Regions from separate parts of the Rhodococcus sp. 24CO genome, predicted to be linked through region 3. Evidence: riboswitches for the same ligand, from Rfam matches in the RefSeq annotation. Region 3 holds a riboswitch; each other region holds the start of a gene.

Region 1 (4,581 bases), on a different contig from region 3:
GTTGTCATCAATCCGAATCGCTCTTGTAGGAGACGTCGATTGACCCGAGCCGCATTCTCGAATCCGCTGCGATCGTCATCGTTGTGCCCCAGACCTATTCGCGTATCCGCCTCTATGAACATGCTGATTCCACCGGGCGAGAAGAACATGTCGGGGCCGACAGATCTGCCGAAGAACATGTCGTCGTTCGAGTAGAGGAAATGCTCGGAGAGTCCGGGTATGTGATGCAGTTGGCATTCGACGGCCTGTGAGTTGTGAGTGGGCAGCACAGACGGGTCGGCAAAGAACTTTTCGCTGGGCATGAAAGTGACGCGAGGATCGTCGGCCAGCCATGCCGGACGATCGGAATCGGTGGCGACAAAGATTCTTCGGATCCACGGCGCATACATGTGCACGGACCGTAGTGCGTACTTCAATTCGTCGATTTGACGGAATCGTGCCGCGGATTCGTCGCCTTCGCCGACAATGTAGTTCTGCATCCGAAGTGCGCGTTGCGCCTGAAATTCCTCGGAAGAACCGTCGACCCAGGAAAAGACGAGGTCGATGTCGAAATTGATGTCCGATGCATGGGCGGCAAACATATTCTCGATCGTGGGCCAGATACGGCCGAAACGCTCCACCGTTCCACGGACTGCTTCTTCCGGGCGCACCGTCCGCCGGGTCAGTGAATTTTCGATGGGCAGAACAATCTCTGTGTCGGACATCGACCACAGTTCGATCTGAAGACCGATATTTGCGCCGTAGTTCAGGCCACTCGCCAGATGAACGCGCGGCCGAAACAGTCGAAAGATGCGGGCTTTTGGTGTGGTGGACAGTGCGCCGTCGGCTATCAAGAGCGCGGGACTCTTCTTCGCGTCGAGAGTCTTCGAATAGAAGGGTGTGTTCTGGCATCCGTCGATCAGCGCGCGGCGCAATTTCTTTCGGTTGGCCCAATTCACCGCGATAACTGCTCGTTCGTCGTTGCCGCGTACGAGGAGGTATTCGACACCGGCCGCGTCGAGAATATCGCGGATGAACAGCAGGTCTTCGATCATCGCTTCGAGCGGGGTTGTCGTGACGATCGGGAGGGCAAACCGATTTTTGAACCGCACAGTTTCCGGGCGGTCCTCCAATCGAGCGCGCACGGAGGACGAGACGGGTTTCACTGCGTCGGTGGTGTCCTGCTCCGGGGGTACGAAGTAGATGTCGTGCGGAGCGGGAGATTGTGTGATGACGTGCCTTTCGATGACCGGACGCACAGAGGCGGTGTCGTGCCAGTCTAGTCGGGAATTGGATCGATTCGGGTTGACCGGGATTTTGCGCATACTCGGTACCGCCACGCGAATTCGAATCCTCGAGAGTGAAAAGGATCAGGTGTCGGTTGTGGCAGGTGATGCGTGGTTTCTGCTGGTGTGTGGAAAGTCGCGTTCATAGTGATTGGGCGCTGTAGCGGCTACCGTCACGGCAGGTGCAGAGTTCCAGCGACAAGGACCGGCTAGCTGGACGGCAACCCTTCATGCCGATGGGGTGCCCCGGGATCACACCTGGCGACACGCGTGGTGTGTGTCGCAAGCGGCAGTTGCGGCACTACCCGTCAGTGAAAGATGGCTGACGGTTCTGCGGCCGGCACTGTGCGCTCCCGAGTAGTCCTCGAACAGGAGTAGAAGCCGATGACCTCCCCCCTTCCCATCCACCTCGCCGTAGCGCTTGACGGCGCCGGCTGGCACCCGGCGGCCTGGCGAGAACCCCATTCGCGTCCGAGCGAGCTGTTCACGGCGTCGTACTGGACCGATCTCGTGACTACAGCCGAACGCGGTCTGCTCGACTTCGTGAGTATCGAGGACAGTCTTTCCGTACCGGGTAACCCATTCGAGCCAGTCGGTGACGCAGTCGATCGTGTGCGCGCTCGACTGGACGCACATCTCGTGGCAGCCAGGCTGGCACCGGTGACGCGCAATATCGGGTTGATTCCGACGATCACCACGACGCATACCGAGCCGTTTCATGTCTCCAAAGCTGTTGCAACACTCGACTACACGTCGCGAGGCCGCGGCGGGTTGCAGGTGAAAGTCTCAGCGTCCGAAGCGGAGGCCTCGCATTTCGGCCGGCGCGATATCCCAGCTTTGACCGAAGATGACCGGGCGTTGCTGGTTTCAGGCAACCTTCCCGATTTCGTACGGGATCTGTTCGAAGAGTCGGCTGAGGCCGTCGATGTGGTTCGGCGCCTCTGGGACAGTTGGGAGAATGACGCCGAGATTCGTGATGTGGAGCGGCGCCGGTTCATCGATCGAGACAAGTTGCATTACATCGACTTCGAGGGCAAGTACCTATCCGTGCGTGGACCGTCGGTCACTCCGCGGCCGCCGCAGGGGCAGCCAGTTGTCGCAGCTTTGGCGCACCAGCGCGTTCCGTACGAGCTGGCTGCTCGAACAGCCGATCTGGTGTTTGTGACTCCTCTCGACGATGGACAGGTGCCCTCGATCCTCGCCGAGGTGCGGGCGGCGCAGGAACGGGTTGAGCGCTCGGGTGAACCGCTCCGGGTTTACGGCGACATTGTTGTGTTCTTCGATGCGGCAGGGGAATCGGGTCGAGAACGACTCGACCGCCTGGACAGTGCGTCGGGTACCCAGTACCGCTCCGATGCATTGATCTTCACCGGCACGCCGGCTGAACTGGCCGATCAACTTCTCCGGTGGCAGCAGTTGGGGATCGACGGCTTCCGTTTGCGACCCGGTGTTGCCGTGGACGATCTTGACGCGATTGTGAATGAGCTGGTACCAGAACTGCAGCAACGCAACGTATTCCGTACCGCGTATCCAGGTACGAATCTCCGCGGACTTCTCGGATTGCCGATCGACGTCCCCAACCGCTACGCCGCCGGCACTCCGGCCGCCTGAACAGACGAGGAATACTTTCATGAGTTCTCAGCAGCGTAAGCAGGTCATCTTGGGCGCCTATCTGGGCGGCGTCAACCACCACACGGCGTGGTGGGATCCGCAGGCGGGCAGTCAGATCGAATTCGACTCTTTCGAGCACACTGCTAAAACCGCCGAGCGCGGAAAATTCGACTTCTTCTTCCTGGCCGAAGGACTGGCGCTGCGCGAACGCGCGGGGCAGATCTTCGATCAAGACATCATCGGCCGGCCGGATACATTCACGGTGCTCGCGTCATTGGCAGCAGTAACCGAACACCTCGGATTAGCCGGCACCATCAACTCGACATTCAACGAGCCGTACGAGTTGGCCAGACAGTTCGCGACACTCGATCAACTGTCCGGTGGCCGCGCGGCCTGGAACGTCGTGACGTCGTTCGATGCCTTCACCGGGCAGAACTTCCGTCGCGGCGGTTATCTCGATCGCGCGCAGCGGTACGAACGCGCCGAGGAAACCGTCGCACTCGTGCGTGAAATCTGGGATTCGTGGCGCAGTGACGACATCGTCGCTGACAAGGATTCCGGCCGTTTCCTCGCACGAGCAGAGGCTGGTGAATTCGCTTTCCACGGATCACAATTCGATGTGAACGGTCGGTTCACTGTTCCGCGCAGCCCGCAGGGGCGACCGGTCATTCTCCAAGCTGGTGTCTCGCCGCAAGGGCGGGATTTTGCGGCCGGCAACGCGGACGCGATCTTTTCGCCGTACGGGCAGCTGCCTGAGGCGTCGGACTTCTATCGGGACATCAAGGCCCGTGCTGTTGCAGCCGGGCGTGATCCGGGTGACATCAAGATTCTGCCGTCGGCGAGCTTTGTGCTCGGCACGTCCGAGGCCGACGCTATCGAGAAGTATCGCGATATTCGCGACCAGCAAGTAACTGGTCAGACGGCGTTGATCCTGCTCGAGCAGATCTGGAATCTCGATCTTTCGGGTTACGATCCGGAGGGACCGCTACCTGATATCGCGCCGGATCCCGAAGCGCCCCCGATCATCCAAGGACGGGCATTCATCCATCAGGACCGATTCGAGACCGTCGCGAAGTTGCGCGCCGTGGCCGAGAACAAGAAGCTGAATCTGCGTGGGGTCGTGATCGACCAGTTCGAGCGCGGGCCGATAGTCGGTACTGCGCAGCAGATTGCTGAAAAGATCGATTCGTTTGTGCAGAACGACGGTTCGGATGGATTCATCCTCGGTTCGCACCTCGTACCAACAGGATTGGACGAGTTTGTCGACGAGGTAGTACCGCTGCTGCAGGATCGTGGTGTTCTGCGCGCCGAATACGAAGGAACGACGCTACGCGACAATCTTGGTCTGGCAATTCCGGCCGATCGTGGTCTTGTGGCGCCGCGATAGCGCGGGCGAGTAGCGCGCGGGGATCGGGGTACCCCGAAAACGTCGGCACCTAACGTCGGCAGTCATGGAGGAGGAAGACCATGCGTGTGAAAAGCCTGGTCGGGGCAGGCGCAGTGGCAGTTGCACTGGTTGCCGGTCCCCTTGCCCAAGCGTCTGCCCAAGCGTCCGCGGAGGGCTCTGTTGCTCCGGGCTCGGATAGCCTGCCGAACACGCTGACCTGCGAGAGTGTGTTCGATGCTCTGGAAGATCAGAGCCCGGAGTGGACGGAGGAGGGGATCGACCAGGTCGAAGACTGGTGCGAGTCGATCACCGGTGAAG
Region 2 (4,581 bases), on a different contig from region 3:
AGATCCGGCGCTACCGGTCACTCGCAGGGTGCCGCTGTCGCGGATGTCCGCAGGCACCTCGGCAGCGATGGAATCGACTTTCGCGGTGGTGATGCGATTCTGCTCTGCGGTGAGGTTGTAACCCGCGGCTGCAGTGACCTGGCTGCCGTCGGACTCCGCGTCCGCACTGCTGCATCCAGCGCTGAGCAGTCCGACAGTGGCGAGAGCCGAGATCAGAAACGTGGCGCGGCGGGATCGAGAGAACATCAGTGTGTGCCTTTCGGGGAAGTGTCTGTGTGGTGACGGCGTCATAACCGTCGACCGTGTCGTCAGAGGACGCGGGAGAGAAAAGCTTTGGTTCGTTCGTGGACGGGATTGTCGATCACCTGCGAGGGCGGGCCCTGTTCGACGATGACGCCGCCGTCCATGAAGACTGCGGTGTCCGCTACCTCGCGGGCGAAGCCGACTTCGTGCGTGACGATGATCAACGTGGCACCGTCACGAGCGAGTTGGGCAAGAACTTCGAGAACTTCACCAACCAGTTCCGGGTCCAGTGCCGACGTCGGTTCGTCGAAGAGAATCACCGCCGGCCGCAGTGCCAAGGCTCGAGCAATGGCAACTCGCTGCTGTTGGCCACCGGAGAGTTGACGTGGATACTGATCGGCTTTGTCTCCCACACCGACTCGTTCGAGTAAGATCCGCGCCTCTCGGTACACGTCTTCGCGATCACGCTTCTGCGCCGACAGCGGGGCTTCCACTACATTTTCGAGAGCGGTGAGATGGGGAAACAGGTTGAAGTTCTGGAACACGAAACCGATGTGCGAGCGTTGCTTCAGGATTTCGCGATCGCGCAGTTCGTGTAGCCGATTTCCCTTGCGCCGGTATCCGATCAGTTCCCCGTCGATCCGCACTGTTCCCCGGTCGACCTTCTCCAGGTGATTCAGGGTGCGCAGCAGAGTGGATTTTCCCGAACCCGACGGCCCGAGAATGACGGTCACCTCGCCCTTGCGGACCAGGAGATCCACGCCGGCAAGCACTTCCAGTGAACCGAACGACTTGTGGATGCCCCGCGCCTCGACGGCGTAGACGTTGTCTTCGATCAATTCCGCGGTCATCGGGTCGCACCCCTCGGAATGTCGAGACGCGCATCACGAATCTCGTTGAATTTGTTGCGCGCCTTCTGCAGAGGCGTCAACGGAAGTGCTCGCGCCGAGCCGCGAGCGTAATGACGTTCGACGTAGTACTGGCCGATCGAGAGCAGCGTCGTGAGGATGATGTACCAGAGTGTTGCAACCATCAGGAGCGGCACCACTCGTCCGTTGCGCCCGAAGATGACCTGTACTTGGTAGAACAGTTCGGCGATTGCCATCGTCGAGACGATAGACGTCCCCTTGAACAACCCGATCACTTCGTTCGCGGCATTGGGAAGAATCGCCCGCATCGCCTGCGGCAGAATGATCTTGAAGAACTGGCGTCGGCGAGGAATCCCGAGCGAATGAGCAGCTTCGATCTGCCCGTGATCCACCGAGATTATGCCGGAGCGGATGATCTCCGCGGAGTACGCAGCCTGATGCAGCGCTAAACCGATGACAGCTGCGGTGAATCCGCCGATGACTCCGCTGGTCTGAAACGTGAAGAATTCCGGCCCGAACGGTATTCCGAGAGAGAGCGTTTGGTAGAGATAGGTGATGTTGAACCAGAAGAGCAACTGCACGATCAGTGGAATCGAGCGGAACGCCCAGATATAAGTCCAGGCGATCACCTGCAGAACCGGATTATTCGACAGTCGACCAAGCGCCAGCACGACTCCGAGTCCGAACCCGAGGATCGTTCCCCACAAGGTCAGTTTGATCGTCACCCACAATGCGGCAAGCACCGACTTCGCGGTGAAGTACTGCGCGAACGTCGGCCAGTCCCAGCCGGGATTCACCACAAGACCATGAATGAACTGGGCCAGCAGGATCAGTACTATCGCACTGACCACCCATTGGAACGGATGCCAGGTGCGGGCAACAACAAGTTCCGAGTCGGAAAGCTGAGGCTCGGCTACCGACTTCTCGGGGCGGACCTCGGTGGGCGCGCTCACGGCGCGCTGCCTGACGGAGTGGACATCACAAAATAGACCTTTCGGAATATGGGATTGCTGCGCGACGAATTTCCAGTGCAGAGAATTTCGGTCAGCGACAGTGACACGATGCGGTACGACGCAGGTCGATGTGACGTCGACGGTGCGGTGCGTACGCGTTCGAACCGGCGCACGAAGCAATACCGGCGCAGCGAGTGATACCCATGTGATGCCTTCCATCGGTCCTGGCAGAAAGCACCCGCTCCCGATTACTCGGGGGGTTGCTGCGACGTCGATGAGCCAGGTCTCTCGGTCGCTCGAGATGGTGAGCAAAGAGTAGACGCAGAATCCCCGGTCGTCAAATGTTGTATTTCCCTGCGAGACAAGGGAAATAGGGAACTATGCATGTTGAAATCAGGCTGATCGCAAGCCTCCCGAAAGCGGCGAAGGCAGTGTTGAATAGATGAGCCGCATCCGGCGCCCGCGAGCCACCGCTCACCCCCGAATCGCCCTGCAGTACCGTCTGCGGAGTGAGCGGACTGGACGCATTTTTTATTCTCGTGGCAGGTATCGGTGCCGGGGCGATCAACGCCGTGGTGGGCAGTGGAACTCTGATCACGTTCCCCACGCTCGTGGCTTTCGGCATGCCTCCGGTCACCGCGACGATGTCCAATGCCGTCGGCCTGGTCGCCGGGGGTGTTTCCGGCACCTGGGGTTACCGACGCGAATTGTCGGGGCAGTGGGACCGGCTTCGGTGGCAGATTCCGGCGTCGCTCGCCGGGGCGCTGCTCGGCTCGTGGTTGCTGATGCACCTACCCGAGAAGTTGTTCGAGACCATAGTTCCGGTATTGCTGATCCTGGCGCTCGCTCTCGTCCTCCTCCAACCACGGATCCAGGCGTGGGCGAAGAAGCGCTCGACCGAAGAGACAACGTTGTCGACCACACGGTTGATGCTCCTGACTGCGGGCACATTTGCCGTCGGTATCTACGGCGGCTATTTCACCGCCGCACAGGGCATCCTCCTGATCGGTGTGATGGGTGCCATCCTTCCCGAAACCCTGCAGCGCATGAACGGCGCGAAGAACCTGCTCTCACTACTCGTCAACATCGTCGCCGCGGTGATGTACATCAGCTTGGCCTTCGACCAGATCAATTGGGCAGCAGCCGGTTTGATCGCTGTCGGCTCGCTCGGCGGCGGTGTACTCGGAGCCCGCTACGGGCGACGCCTGTCTCCCACTGCGCTGCGGTACACGATTGTCGTCGTCGGCCTGATCGGACTGTGGCGTCTACTCGCTTGACCGCCCACGCCGGACGCCGTTCCCACATACTTGAAGCATGACCAAAACCGCGAATGAAACCCAGTGGACCTACCTCATGGACATGGACGGGGTCCTTGTTCACGAAGAACACTTGATACCGGGAGCGGATACGTTCCTCGCCGAACTTGCAGCGAACAACATCCCGTACATGGTGCTGACCAACAACTCGATCAGAACGCCACGAGACTTACGGGCACGTCTACTCAACTCCGGTCTCGACATCCCGGAGAAGTCCATCTGGACGTCAGCGCTGGCGACCGCCACCTTCCTCGCAAATCAACGACCGGGAGGCAGCGCGTACGTGGTCGGCGAATCCGGCCTGACCACGGCGCTGCACGACATCGGATACGTCCTGACGGACAGCGATCCCGATTACGTCGTCCTGGGAGAAACCCGCACCTACTCGTTCGAGGCCATCACCACCGCCATCAGATTGGTCGAGCGAGGCTCGCGGTTCATTGCCACCAATCCCGACGCCACCGGGCCCTCACGGGAGGGTTCGTTGCCTGCCACCGGTTCGGTTGCCGCCTTGATCACCAAAGCCACGGGACGCGACCCGTACTACGTCGGCAAGCCGAATGCCCTCATGATGCGATCCGCACTGCGGTCCATCGGCGCTCATTCAGCCAACACCCTGATGATCGGCGACCGGATGGACACCGACATCGTGTGTGGCCTGGAGGCCGGCTTGCAGACCATCCTCGTCATGACCGGGATCTCGACACCGGCGTCCGTGGAGCTGTACCCATATCGCCCGACCATTGTTCTGGAATCCGTCGCCGCCCTTGTCGGAAATACGACGGATCCTTTTCGTAGCACTAAACAATGACAATTCGGACATATCGCCCTCAATAGAACAAGTAATTAACCAGCCGAATTAATAATGCAAAACAAAGGAAACGGCAAACCTTTGTCGACTTGGACAAACGGGAGGTTTCTTCAACGTTGAACTAACAAACCGGTGACTAGTGCCTGGTAGGCAGCTTTTCCCAGTTCAAACCAAAAATTTCAATTTGGGCGAAATATTCTTTTCAAAACAGGTAACGAATCGTTTGCCATGGCTGATACTCATTTCTGAACGACCCAATTCGGACTCCCCAGAAATGAGCTCTCCATGAAGAAACAGACAAAGGGTGCAATTGCGGCAGCGGCCGCGGTTGCACTACTCCTCGGCGGTGCAGGTTCACTCGCAATGTGGAGTGACAGTGAAGTTGTCGG
Region 3 (4,581 bases):
GGATCGAAACGCGACACGAGCTTGTCGGCCTGATGTTCCAGATAGCTCTGAACCGCGTATCGCCCGCCGTTCCAGGGGTTTTCATGTCCCTGGGCGGTGTTTTCGAAACGTGTGTCGAGTTCCGATTCCGCGCGGTAGGTGAGGTGCGCGATGCGCCTCGCGATACCGAGTCCGGCCCGGGGCGTACGCCCGGTTCCGTGGTAATTGCCGCCCTGCCAATCGGGGTCGGACATGATGGCGGCGATTTGTGTTGTCTGGGTACCGATTTGATCGGCTGTCGCGCGTGAACCCGTAGCCAGTACCAATGCGGAGTTCAGATTCTCGGGGTACGACACAGCCCATTCGAGGGTGCGCATTCCGCCCATGGAACCGCCGACTACCGAAGCCAGTCGATCGATGCCGAGCAGGTCGATCAGCTTCTTCTCGGCTGCGACCTGATCCCGAATGGAGATGCCGGGAAACCGGCTACCCCACGGTTTGCCGTCCTCGGCAAGGGAACTCGGACCGGTGGTGCCGCGACAACCGCCCAGAACATTGGTGGCGATGACACACCATTCGCCTGTGTCGACAGGTTCGCCCGGGCCAACCATTCCGTTCCACCAACCGGGTGACGGCTGATTCTCGGACGACGGACCGGTGACGTGTGAGTCGCCGGTCAATGCATGTTCCACGAGCACGACGTTGTCGCGGTTCGGGGACAGTTCGCCCCACCGTTGAACCGCAAGCGATACCGACGGCAGCACCGCGCCGTTCTCGAGTTGCAGCGAGCCGATGTCGACGGTTCCGACTCGGCCGTCCGGGGGCGGCAGGACATCCGCGACCGGTGTCTGAGCCTCGTTGACGGTCAAGACGCTGCCGCCGCGGTGAGGCCGGTTTCGAGATCGGCGAGGATGTCGGCGATGCCTTCGATTCCGACGGCGAGGCGGACGAGACCGGGGGTGACGCCGGCGGCGAGTTGTTCCTCGGGGGTGAGTTGGGCGTGAGTGGTGGAGGCGGGGTGGATGACGAGGGAGCGGACGTCACCGATGTTGGCGACGTGGCTGTGCAGCGTCAGGGCGTTGACGAACTTCTTGCCGGCGTCGACGCCGCCGGGTAGTTCGAACGTGACGATGGCGCCGGTTCCCTTGGGGGTCAGCTGCTTTCCGCGTTCGTACCACGGCGAGGAGGGGAGTCCGGCGTAGGAGACGGACGCGACGGCCTGGTGGCCTTCGAGGAATTCGGCCACCTGCTGAGCGTTGGAGACATGGCGCTCGATGCGCAGGCTCAACGTTTCGATGCCCTGGGCGATGAGGAACGCGTTGAACGGTGCGACGGCGGAGCCGAGGTCGCGCAGCAGTTGTACACGCGCCTTGAGAACGTAGGCGGGTGCGCCGAGGTCGGCGAAGGTGACGCCGTGGTAGCTCGGGTCGGGGGTGGTGAAGTTGGTGTGCCGGCCTTGCGTCCAGTCGAAAGTACCGCCGTCGACGATGACGCCGGCGATAGCCGTGCCGTGTCCGCCGAGGTATTTGGTGGCGGAGTGCAGGACGATGTCGGCGCCGTGTTCGAGGGGGCGAAGCAAGTAGGGCGTCGCGACGGTGTTGTCGACGATCAGGGGGAGGCCGTTCTCATGAGCCACCGCTGAGATCCCGGGGATGTCGAGGATGTGGTTCTTGGGATTTGCGATCGTTTCGCCGAAAAATGCCTTGGTGTTCGGGCGGATGGCTTCGCGCCAGTGGTCGAGGTTGTCGGGATCCTCGACGAACGTGACTTCGATGCCGAGCTTGCGAAGCGTGTAGTGCAGGAGGTTGTAGGTGCCGCCGTACAGGTAGGGGCTGGCAACGATATGGTCTCCGGCCTCTGCGAGGTTGAGGATTGCGAGGGTTTCGGCAGCCTGACCCGAGGACAGGAGGAGTGCCGCGACACCACCTTCGAGTGCAGCGATGCGCTGCTCGACGGCGTCCTGCGTCGGGTTCATGATGCGCGTGTAGATGTTGCCCGGCTCAGCCAGACCGAACAACGCGGCGGCGTGGTCGGTGCTGTCGAAGACGTAGCTGGTGGTCTGGTAGATCGGCAGTGCGCGCGCGTTGGTGGCGGTGTCTGCGGTTTGTCCGGCGTGGACCTGCTTGGTCTCGAAGGACCAGTTAGCTGAGATGTCGGTCATGATTTGTGTACTCCAGTGGTCTGACGGATAGCTGTCGGACGGGGGCGAATGATCGCCGCCCCGTGCTGGGGTCTATCTACAAGTGCGACACATACTGAAAAACCTCCGTGGGGCTCGGCCCGGTCTGGGGTCCGTCCCTGTCGGACCCGCGCTTGTCGCCTGGAAATCCGGTGAAACTGCAATTGCGCAGTTTCGCCTCGAGGCGACCTGGTCATCACCCGGGGCACCCCACCGCGGTTGGAGGGTTGCCGTCCAGCGAGCCGGGGCTTGACGCTGGTACTCATGACCGAGCTGAATTCTACCGGGAGTGAAGCCGAAGGATGACGCGGGTCGAAGTGTGCGGTGTCACCAGTCGCCATTCGACGTGAGGGTGCCCGCTAGCAGGCAAAAGTTACCGACGAGTAGTGACTTGGAGGAGGGGCTGCCGGTTGCGGCTCCCAGGGTTAGCAGTACGCTTGTCTTGTTTGGGACTCATCTCCCGGGATCAGTCCACACAGTCTAGGTTTGATAATCGAACCGTTCGCGGACTCACTCACAAAGTGTGACCGCAACCGTGTAACCAGGGGAAACTTCCTAGGAGGACGCGAAGCACCCATGTCCAAAATAAAGGTTGAGGGCACCGTCGTCGAACTCGACGGCGACGAGATGACACGCATTATCTGGCAGTTCATCAAAGACAAGTTGATCCACCCGTACCTCGATGTGAACCTCGAGTACTACGACCTCGGTATCGAATACCGCGACGAGACGGATGACCAGGTCACCATCGACGCCGCACACGCGATCCAGAAGCACGGCGTGGGCGTCAAGTGCGCCACCATCACGCCGGACGAGGCTCGTGTCGAGGAATTCGGTCTCAAGAAGATGTGGCGTTCCCCGAACGGAACGATCCGCAACATTCTCGGCGGCACGATCTTCCGCGCACCGATCATCATCTCGAACGTTCCGCGACTCGTCCCGGGCTGGACCAAGCCGATCATCATCGGCCGTCACGCATTCGGTGACCAGTACCGCGCCACAGACTTCAAGGTCCCCGGCCCCGGCAAGGTGATGATCACCTACACGCCTGAGGACGGAAGCGCACCGATCGAGCACGAACTGGTCAACTTCCCCGAGAATGGCGGCATCGTCCAGGGGCAGTACAACTTCAACGATTCCATCCGTGACTTCGCTCGTGCGTCGCTCACCTATGGTCTGCAGCAGAACTACCCGGTGTATCTGTCCACCAAGAACACCATTCTCAAGGCGTACGACGGTGCCTTCAAGGACATCTTCCAGCACGTCTACGAGACCGAGTTCAAGGCTGAGTTCGATGCCGCTGGTCTGACCTACGAACACCGCCTCATCGACGACATGGTCGCTTCCGCACTCAAGTGGGAGGGCGGCTACGTCTGGGCATGCAAGAACTACGACGGCGACGTCCAGTCCGACACAGTGGCTCAGGGCTTCGGCTCGCTCGGCCTCATGACGTCGGTTCTGCTGACACCGGACGGAAAGACCTGTGAGGCAGAGGCTGCTCACGGCACCGTCACGCGTCACTACCGTCAGCACCAGCAGGGCAAGCCCACCTCGACCAACCCGATCGCGTCCATCTTCGCGTGGACCCGTGGGCTCGAGCACCGCGGCAAGCTCGACAACACCCCTGAGGTCATCGGCTTCGCGCAGCAGCTCGAAGACGTTGTCATCAAGACCGTCGAAAGCGGCCAGATGACCAAGGACCTCTCGATGCTGGTCGGCGGCGACCAGGGTTACCTGACCACCGAAGAATTCCTCGGTGCGCTCGATGTGAACCTGCAGAAGTCGATGGCAGCCAAGTAGTAAGTTCCACAGCTGCACTTTCCAGATGGGACGCCCGGACTCCGGGCGTCCCATCTGTGTCTGCTCTGTGTCTGCAGTCTCACGTGAGCGAACTCACCCGCTCTCACTTGGAAGTTCAACCAAGGGTGCGACCACAATTGACCAGTGACTTCGTCTACCCTCTCCCGCCCTGATGCCCCGACATCCGGGGCTCGGTCTGCCAGGGGTCCGGCGATGCTCGCGTTGGCACTCGGCGGATTCGGAATCGGCACCACCGAGTTCGTGGCAATGGGTCTCCTGCCGGAGATGGCAACCGGGTTGGGGGTGTCCGAGCCCACCGCCGGTCATGTCATTTCCGCGTATGCGCTCGGTGTTGTGGTCGGCGCGCCGCTCATCGCGGCGCTGACTGCTCGGATCCCGCGACGCACATTGCTGATCGCGCTCATGATCGCGTTCACGGTGGGCAATGCCGCGTCGGTGTTCGCGCCGTCGTACACCACGCTGATGCTCGCCCGGTTTGTCGCCGGGTTGCCGCACGGTGCCTACTTCGGTGTTGCCGCCCTCGTTGCGGCGCACCTGGCTGAACCGGGTAAACGTGCCAAAGCCGTTGCCATGGTGATGATGGGTCTCTCCGTCGCCAACGT
Region 4 (4,581 bases), on a different contig from region 3:
CCGCCGCCATGCTGACCGGATCACTCGGCAGGAGGAACAAGATCACGAACGAGATGGTGAAAGCCGCCCAGAGGACCAGCACGGCCTGCCCTAGTCGGGCGAGTACGTATCGCGTCATGACTACTTACCCGACAACCATGCGTCGTAGAACTGCAGACGTGAGGAGGCTTCGAACTTCAGATCCTGCACCGAGGCTCCGGCTCCGACTGCCTGTGACAGTTCGATCGTCGGAATCGAGAGTCCACGATCGATGATCAGTTCCTGTGCCTGAGCCACCAATTCACCGCGTGTCGCTGTGTCGGTGGTTGCCAATTGTTCCGTCAATACCTTGTCGAGCTCGGGGTCTGCAGTGCGCTTGTTGAGATTTCGACCGTCGAGGCCGAAGGACGCCCGAAGGATGTCCGCATCGGCACGGGTGGAGTTGTAGTACACGGCATCGTAATCACCCGAAGTCTGCTTCTCGGTGAGTTCCCCGTTGGACAGCAGGTTGAGCCTCGCATCCACACCCACCTTCCGCAGCTGCTGCTGAACCAGCTCGAGGATTGCCTGGTTGCCGGCGAACGCCGGGCTGAAGGAAATCGCGAAAGTCAGTTTCTGGCCGTCCTTCTCACGTACTCCGTCGGAACCGGCCTTCCACCCTGCCGCATCGAGTAGCTTTTCCGCTTTGTCGGCGTCATAGGTCACGACACCTGATTGATCGGCATAGAGCGGTGTGGTGTGCGCCAGTGGGCTCGTCGCCGGGAAGAACGACGGATCCAGGACCGTGTCGACAAGTTCCTGCCGGTTGATCGCGGGGATGATCGCTTGGCGCACAGCCTGATCGGCGAGAACACCGCGGCTCACGTTGGGCTGGAAGAAGAAGCTCACCCCGGGATTGGGCCGAGTGAGAATGCGTCCGCCTGCCGCTTCGATCTGCGGAGCGTCCTGCGTCAATGCGTCACTGACCGCGTCGAGTTGCCCCGAGGCGACGCTGCCTGCACGCACTCCCGACTCCGGAACAACAGTGAAGTTGACGCCGTCCAGATACGCCTCCCCCTGATGACCGGTCACATCCGACGACCAGTTGTATCCGGCGCGCTTCTCGATCGCGACCGATCGATCCTGCTGCCAGTCCGTGTAGACAAACGGGCCGGATCCCACAACCGCAGCCCCGGCGCAACGCTGCTCCGACGGTAGTGCCGTGGTCGAGTCCGCCAGAATGCCGAGCTGCGGCGTCGAAGTTGCCTGCAGGAACTGAACATTGGGACCGGAGAAGTTGACCTTGGCGGTGTGGGCGTCGACGACATCCGTGCCGGTGTACGAGGACAGGTAGCTCTTCGCCAGGGCGGCGTTCGGGCCCAGATCCTTGACCACGTCGAAGTTCTTCTTGACCGACTCTGCCGTCACCGGCGTACCGTCACTGAACGTGACACCGTCGCGCAGCGTGAACGTGAAGCTAGCGGCATCGGGGCTGATGTCCCAACTTTTTGCCAGCCACGGCGTGATCTCACCTGTCTCCGGATCCTGGTCGGTCAGCGAATCCACCACGGTACGAGTGACATACACAGTCTGATTCGTACCTGCCTGTGCAGGGTCAGCGCAGGTGGGCGCCGTCGAGAGTCCGTAGCGCAGGGTTCCACCCGACTGGGCCGGCCCGGCGTCGGCGCTGGTGTCACCACTACTGGTGCTGCAACCGGCAAGTACGGTGCCGAGAACCGAAATAGCGCCGATACCAGCGGCGACGGTGACGCGTGAGCGTGCACCGATTGAGCGTGAAGACACCAAGAACTCCTAAAGAGGCATGCGGAAAAGCGCGCTTGCCACCACCGGAGTACGGGGCAAGCAAGCACGAATCAGCTACGAAGAGAAGAGAAAACAGGCTTACCCACGTACGGGAGCCTCGAGAGACTGACCAGGGTCAACTACGACGGTAAACATCGCGGCCATGGTCAGTGAGTACAGAACGATCCTGCTGTGCGGCACAGGTCTACGTGACGACGCGACCACGCGGTAGCGAAACCGCCTTCAACTGCCTTCATTACTGCATTCCTCCATCGATCCTGGCGGTAGCACCCTCACGCGATGACGCGAAGGGTTGCTGCGACTTCATTGAGCCAGGTCTCTCTGTCGCTCGAGATGGTCGTTCGCAAGTCTACGAGATGATCGCGAGTTGTCAACTCGTTCAGTAGGAATTGCAGGCTACGCCACATTTTCGGGAACCGCGCCGCGCTCATGCCGATACCCGCCGGTCGTAGTCATGCCGTACCCGTAGCTTCTTCTCGAATGGGTGAATTCCCACGTCGAGCGGTGACAGCGCGGTGTCGTACAGCGGCGCGTAGCCACATGACAGGTAGAGCGCGACCGCTTCGGGTTGGCGTGGACCGGTTGTGAGATAGACCCGGTTGTATCCCCGAGCTGCGATCTCGGACTCCAACTCCCGGACAACGATCTTTCCGAGGCCACGCTGACGAAAAGCAGCCGACGTCCAGATTCTTTTCAGTTCGGCTGTTGTGGAATCGAATTGACGAAACGCGCCACCGGCGATGGCTTGATCACCGAGCGTGAGAACCAGCAACGCTCCGTGCGGCGGTGCAAACTCCTCGGCCGGATAGGTTGTGAGATCTTCGAACACCTCGTCACGCGTACCGCCGTATCGCGAACTGTATTCCACCGCCAATTCCGCGATGAGCGGAGCTGCCAGCGGATCGTTCTGCGACACCGACCGCACCTCTACGCCGCCGATTCCCGCAATCTCGACACTCATGTGACCTTCCTTTCGGTTTCCTTGCGCCGCATTCACCGCACCCCTAGCTGGAATTGCTGCGGCGACAGAGTATTTCCTTCCACCAGATCGGCCACCAGCTCACCCAACGCCGGCCCGAATTTGAATCCGTGTCCGGAGAAACCTGCGGCGACGGTGATCGCACCGACCCTGTCGATCACAAAATTGCTGTCAGGTGTGCTGGTGTACAGGCAGGTCAGGGACTCGACCTGGGTTGAATCGACACCCGGCAACCACGCTTCGGCATAGTCGACCAGACGCTGTTCGCCGGCGATGTCGGGCGTGTAGCTACGAGTCTGCGGAGTCACCTCCGGCCCCGTCGCATGCTCGCCGATCTTGATGCCGTCTTCGGAACCGAGTCCGTAGATCCCGGCTGTGTCCAGCTCTGCACCGGGATGATGAACAAAGCTCGGCCACTCCGTTCCAGGATCGAGGGGCGCAAAATGTGCCGGTTGTTCCTGCGTCGTACGCAAAGTCGGCAACACGACCTGTGCGCCGAGTTCGCTTCGCTCGATCAATTCCGCGGTCCACGCGCCGGCGGCAATCACTACGTGCCGCGCTCGCAGCGTCCCGTCGTCCGTGATCACGTCGACGCCGTACGACGCCTCGGCAACTGCCTGGACCCGCGTGTTGTGGCGGACGTCAGCGCCCTCGAACCGTGAACCCGCTTCGAGTGCAACGACGGCGCGGTCCGCGTGCAGCCTGCCCGCATCGCGGTGATGCAGGACGGTTGTATCGAATCGCAGCCCCGGCCAGCGGGCCGACGCTTCGGCTGGAGTGAGGATCTCGCCCTTGATACCCGCTTCGACAAGCACCCGCGACTTGGTCAGGACGGCAACGGGCAGCCCATGGTCGACGGCGCCCGTCAGTTCCAGAAACCCGATGTCCGTTGTTGTTTCCAACTCCTGCCACAGCGGAAGGGCCGACGCTGCCAGCGCGGTGTACAGGTGATTGTCGTATGCCTGCCGGTAGATACGTGACGTGCCATGGGACGCACCGTGCTTGTGCCCCGGCGTGAACTGCTCGAGCTGCACGACGCTGTGCCCGCGCGCCGCGAGCCGCCACGCGGCAGAGGACCCGACAAGCCCTCCGCCGATGACGATCGCATCGAAGATCTCACTCATTTGCGGATGCTCACTTGGTCTTCGGAAGGCCGGGCGGGTTGATCAGCGACGTGTCGACGGCTTCACCGGTGATGTTCCAGCGCTCGAGAATCTGCTGGTACGTGCCGTTCTCGATGGTGTGGTTGATGGCGTCGTTGATTGCCTTGATCAGGCCGTTGTCCTTCTTCACCAGCACGGCGATCTGTCCTTGCAGGGTGTCGCCCGCACCGGAGAATTCCCCGACCACCTCGGTTTCACCCGACTGCTTGGCATGGAACTGCGACGACGGGTTCGGTCCGAAGTAAGCATCGATGCGACCGGACTGCAGCGGGAGGTAGTAGTCAGTGGTGTTCTGATAGTAGGAGATATCGGTAGGTGCCAGACCGGCCGCGACGTTCTGCTCGTTCCACTTGACCAGCAGCGCTTCCTGATTGGTCCCGGAACCCACCGCGATCTTCAGACCCGCAATGTCCTTGGGTTCCGTGATGGAGACCCCGGCACCCTTTTTGGCCTCGAACGCGAGGGTATCGAGGCGGTAGGTGGCAAAGTCGTACTTCTCCTTACGTTCCTCTGTGACAGTCACATTGGAGAGGAACGCGTCGGCTTCACCAGAGTCGATCCGGACGAAGTTCTGTGCCCAGTCAGCCGTCTGCAGGTCTACCTTCAACCCGAGTACATCGCCGATCAGGTAGGCGAAGTCGGTCTCCGATCCGATGA

The links. A riboswitch is a leader RNA that binds a small molecule or an ion and turns the genes downstream of it on or off. The one in region 3 is predicted to bind S-adenosylmethionine.
Region 1: another riboswitch for S-adenosylmethionine. It lies ahead of V2B23_RS26120 (LLM class flavin-dependent oxidoreductase); the one in region 3 lies ahead of V2B23_RS19920 (bifunctional o-acetylhomoserine/o-acetylserine sulfhydrylase).
Region 2: another riboswitch for S-adenosylmethionine. It lies ahead of V2B23_RS20430 (amino acid ABC transporter permease); the one in region 3 lies ahead of V2B23_RS19920 (bifunctional o-acetylhomoserine/o-acetylserine sulfhydrylase).
Region 4: another riboswitch for S-adenosylmethionine. It lies ahead of V2B23_RS20455 (putative leader peptide); the one in region 3 lies ahead of V2B23_RS19920 (bifunctional o-acetylhomoserine/o-acetylserine sulfhydrylase).

The regions. Positions count from the first base shown of each region.
Region 1 is NZ_JAZFNF010000012.1:11,114-15,694, forward strand. It holds gene V2B23_RS26115 (stealth family protein) at 1-1,034, opposite strand, end outside; SAM riboswitch class IV at 1,447-1,560, shown strand; gene V2B23_RS26120 (LLM class flavin-dependent oxidoreductase) at 1,650-2,876, shown strand; gene V2B23_RS26125 (NtaA/DmoA family FMN-dependent monooxygenase) at 2,896-4,263, shown strand; gene V2B23_RS26130 (hypothetical protein) at 4,344-4,581, shown strand, end outside.
Region 2 is NZ_JAZFNF010000008.1:48,929-53,509, reverse strand. It holds gene V2B23_RS20440 (ABC transporter substrate-binding protein) at 1-246, opposite strand, end outside; gene V2B23_RS20435 (amino acid ABC transporter ATP-binding protein) at 309-1,094, opposite strand; gene V2B23_RS20430 (amino acid ABC transporter permease) at 1,091-2,065, opposite strand; SAM riboswitch class I at 2,278-2,373, opposite strand; gene V2B23_RS20425 (sulfite exporter TauE/SafE family protein) at 2,575-3,342, shown strand; gene V2B23_RS20420 (HAD-IIA family hydrolase) at 3,380-4,192, shown strand; gene V2B23_RS20415 (alternate-type signal peptide domain-containing protein) at 4,478-4,581, shown strand, end outside.
Region 3 is NZ_JAZFNF010000007.1:451,012-455,592, reverse strand. It holds gene metX (homoserine O-acetyltransferase MetX) at 1-848, opposite strand, end outside; gene V2B23_RS19920 (bifunctional o-acetylhomoserine/o-acetylserine sulfhydrylase) at 845-2,140, opposite strand; SAM riboswitch class IV at 2,284-2,428, opposite strand; gene V2B23_RS19915 (NADP-dependent isocitrate dehydrogenase) at 2,735-3,958, shown strand; gene V2B23_RS19910 (MFS transporter) at 4,172-4,581, shown strand, end outside.
Region 4 is NZ_JAZFNF010000008.1:53,550-58,130, reverse strand. It holds gene V2B23_RS20465 (ABC transporter permease) at 1-118, opposite strand, end outside; gene V2B23_RS20460 (ABC transporter substrate-binding protein) at 121-1,761, opposite strand; gene V2B23_RS20455 (putative leader peptide) at 1,929-2,018, opposite strand; SAM riboswitch class I at 2,028-2,122, opposite strand; gene V2B23_RS20450 (GNAT family N-acetyltransferase) at 2,210-2,743, opposite strand; gene V2B23_RS20445 (FAD-dependent oxidoreductase) at 2,776-3,885, opposite strand; gene V2B23_RS20440 (ABC transporter substrate-binding protein) at 3,896-4,581, opposite strand, start outside.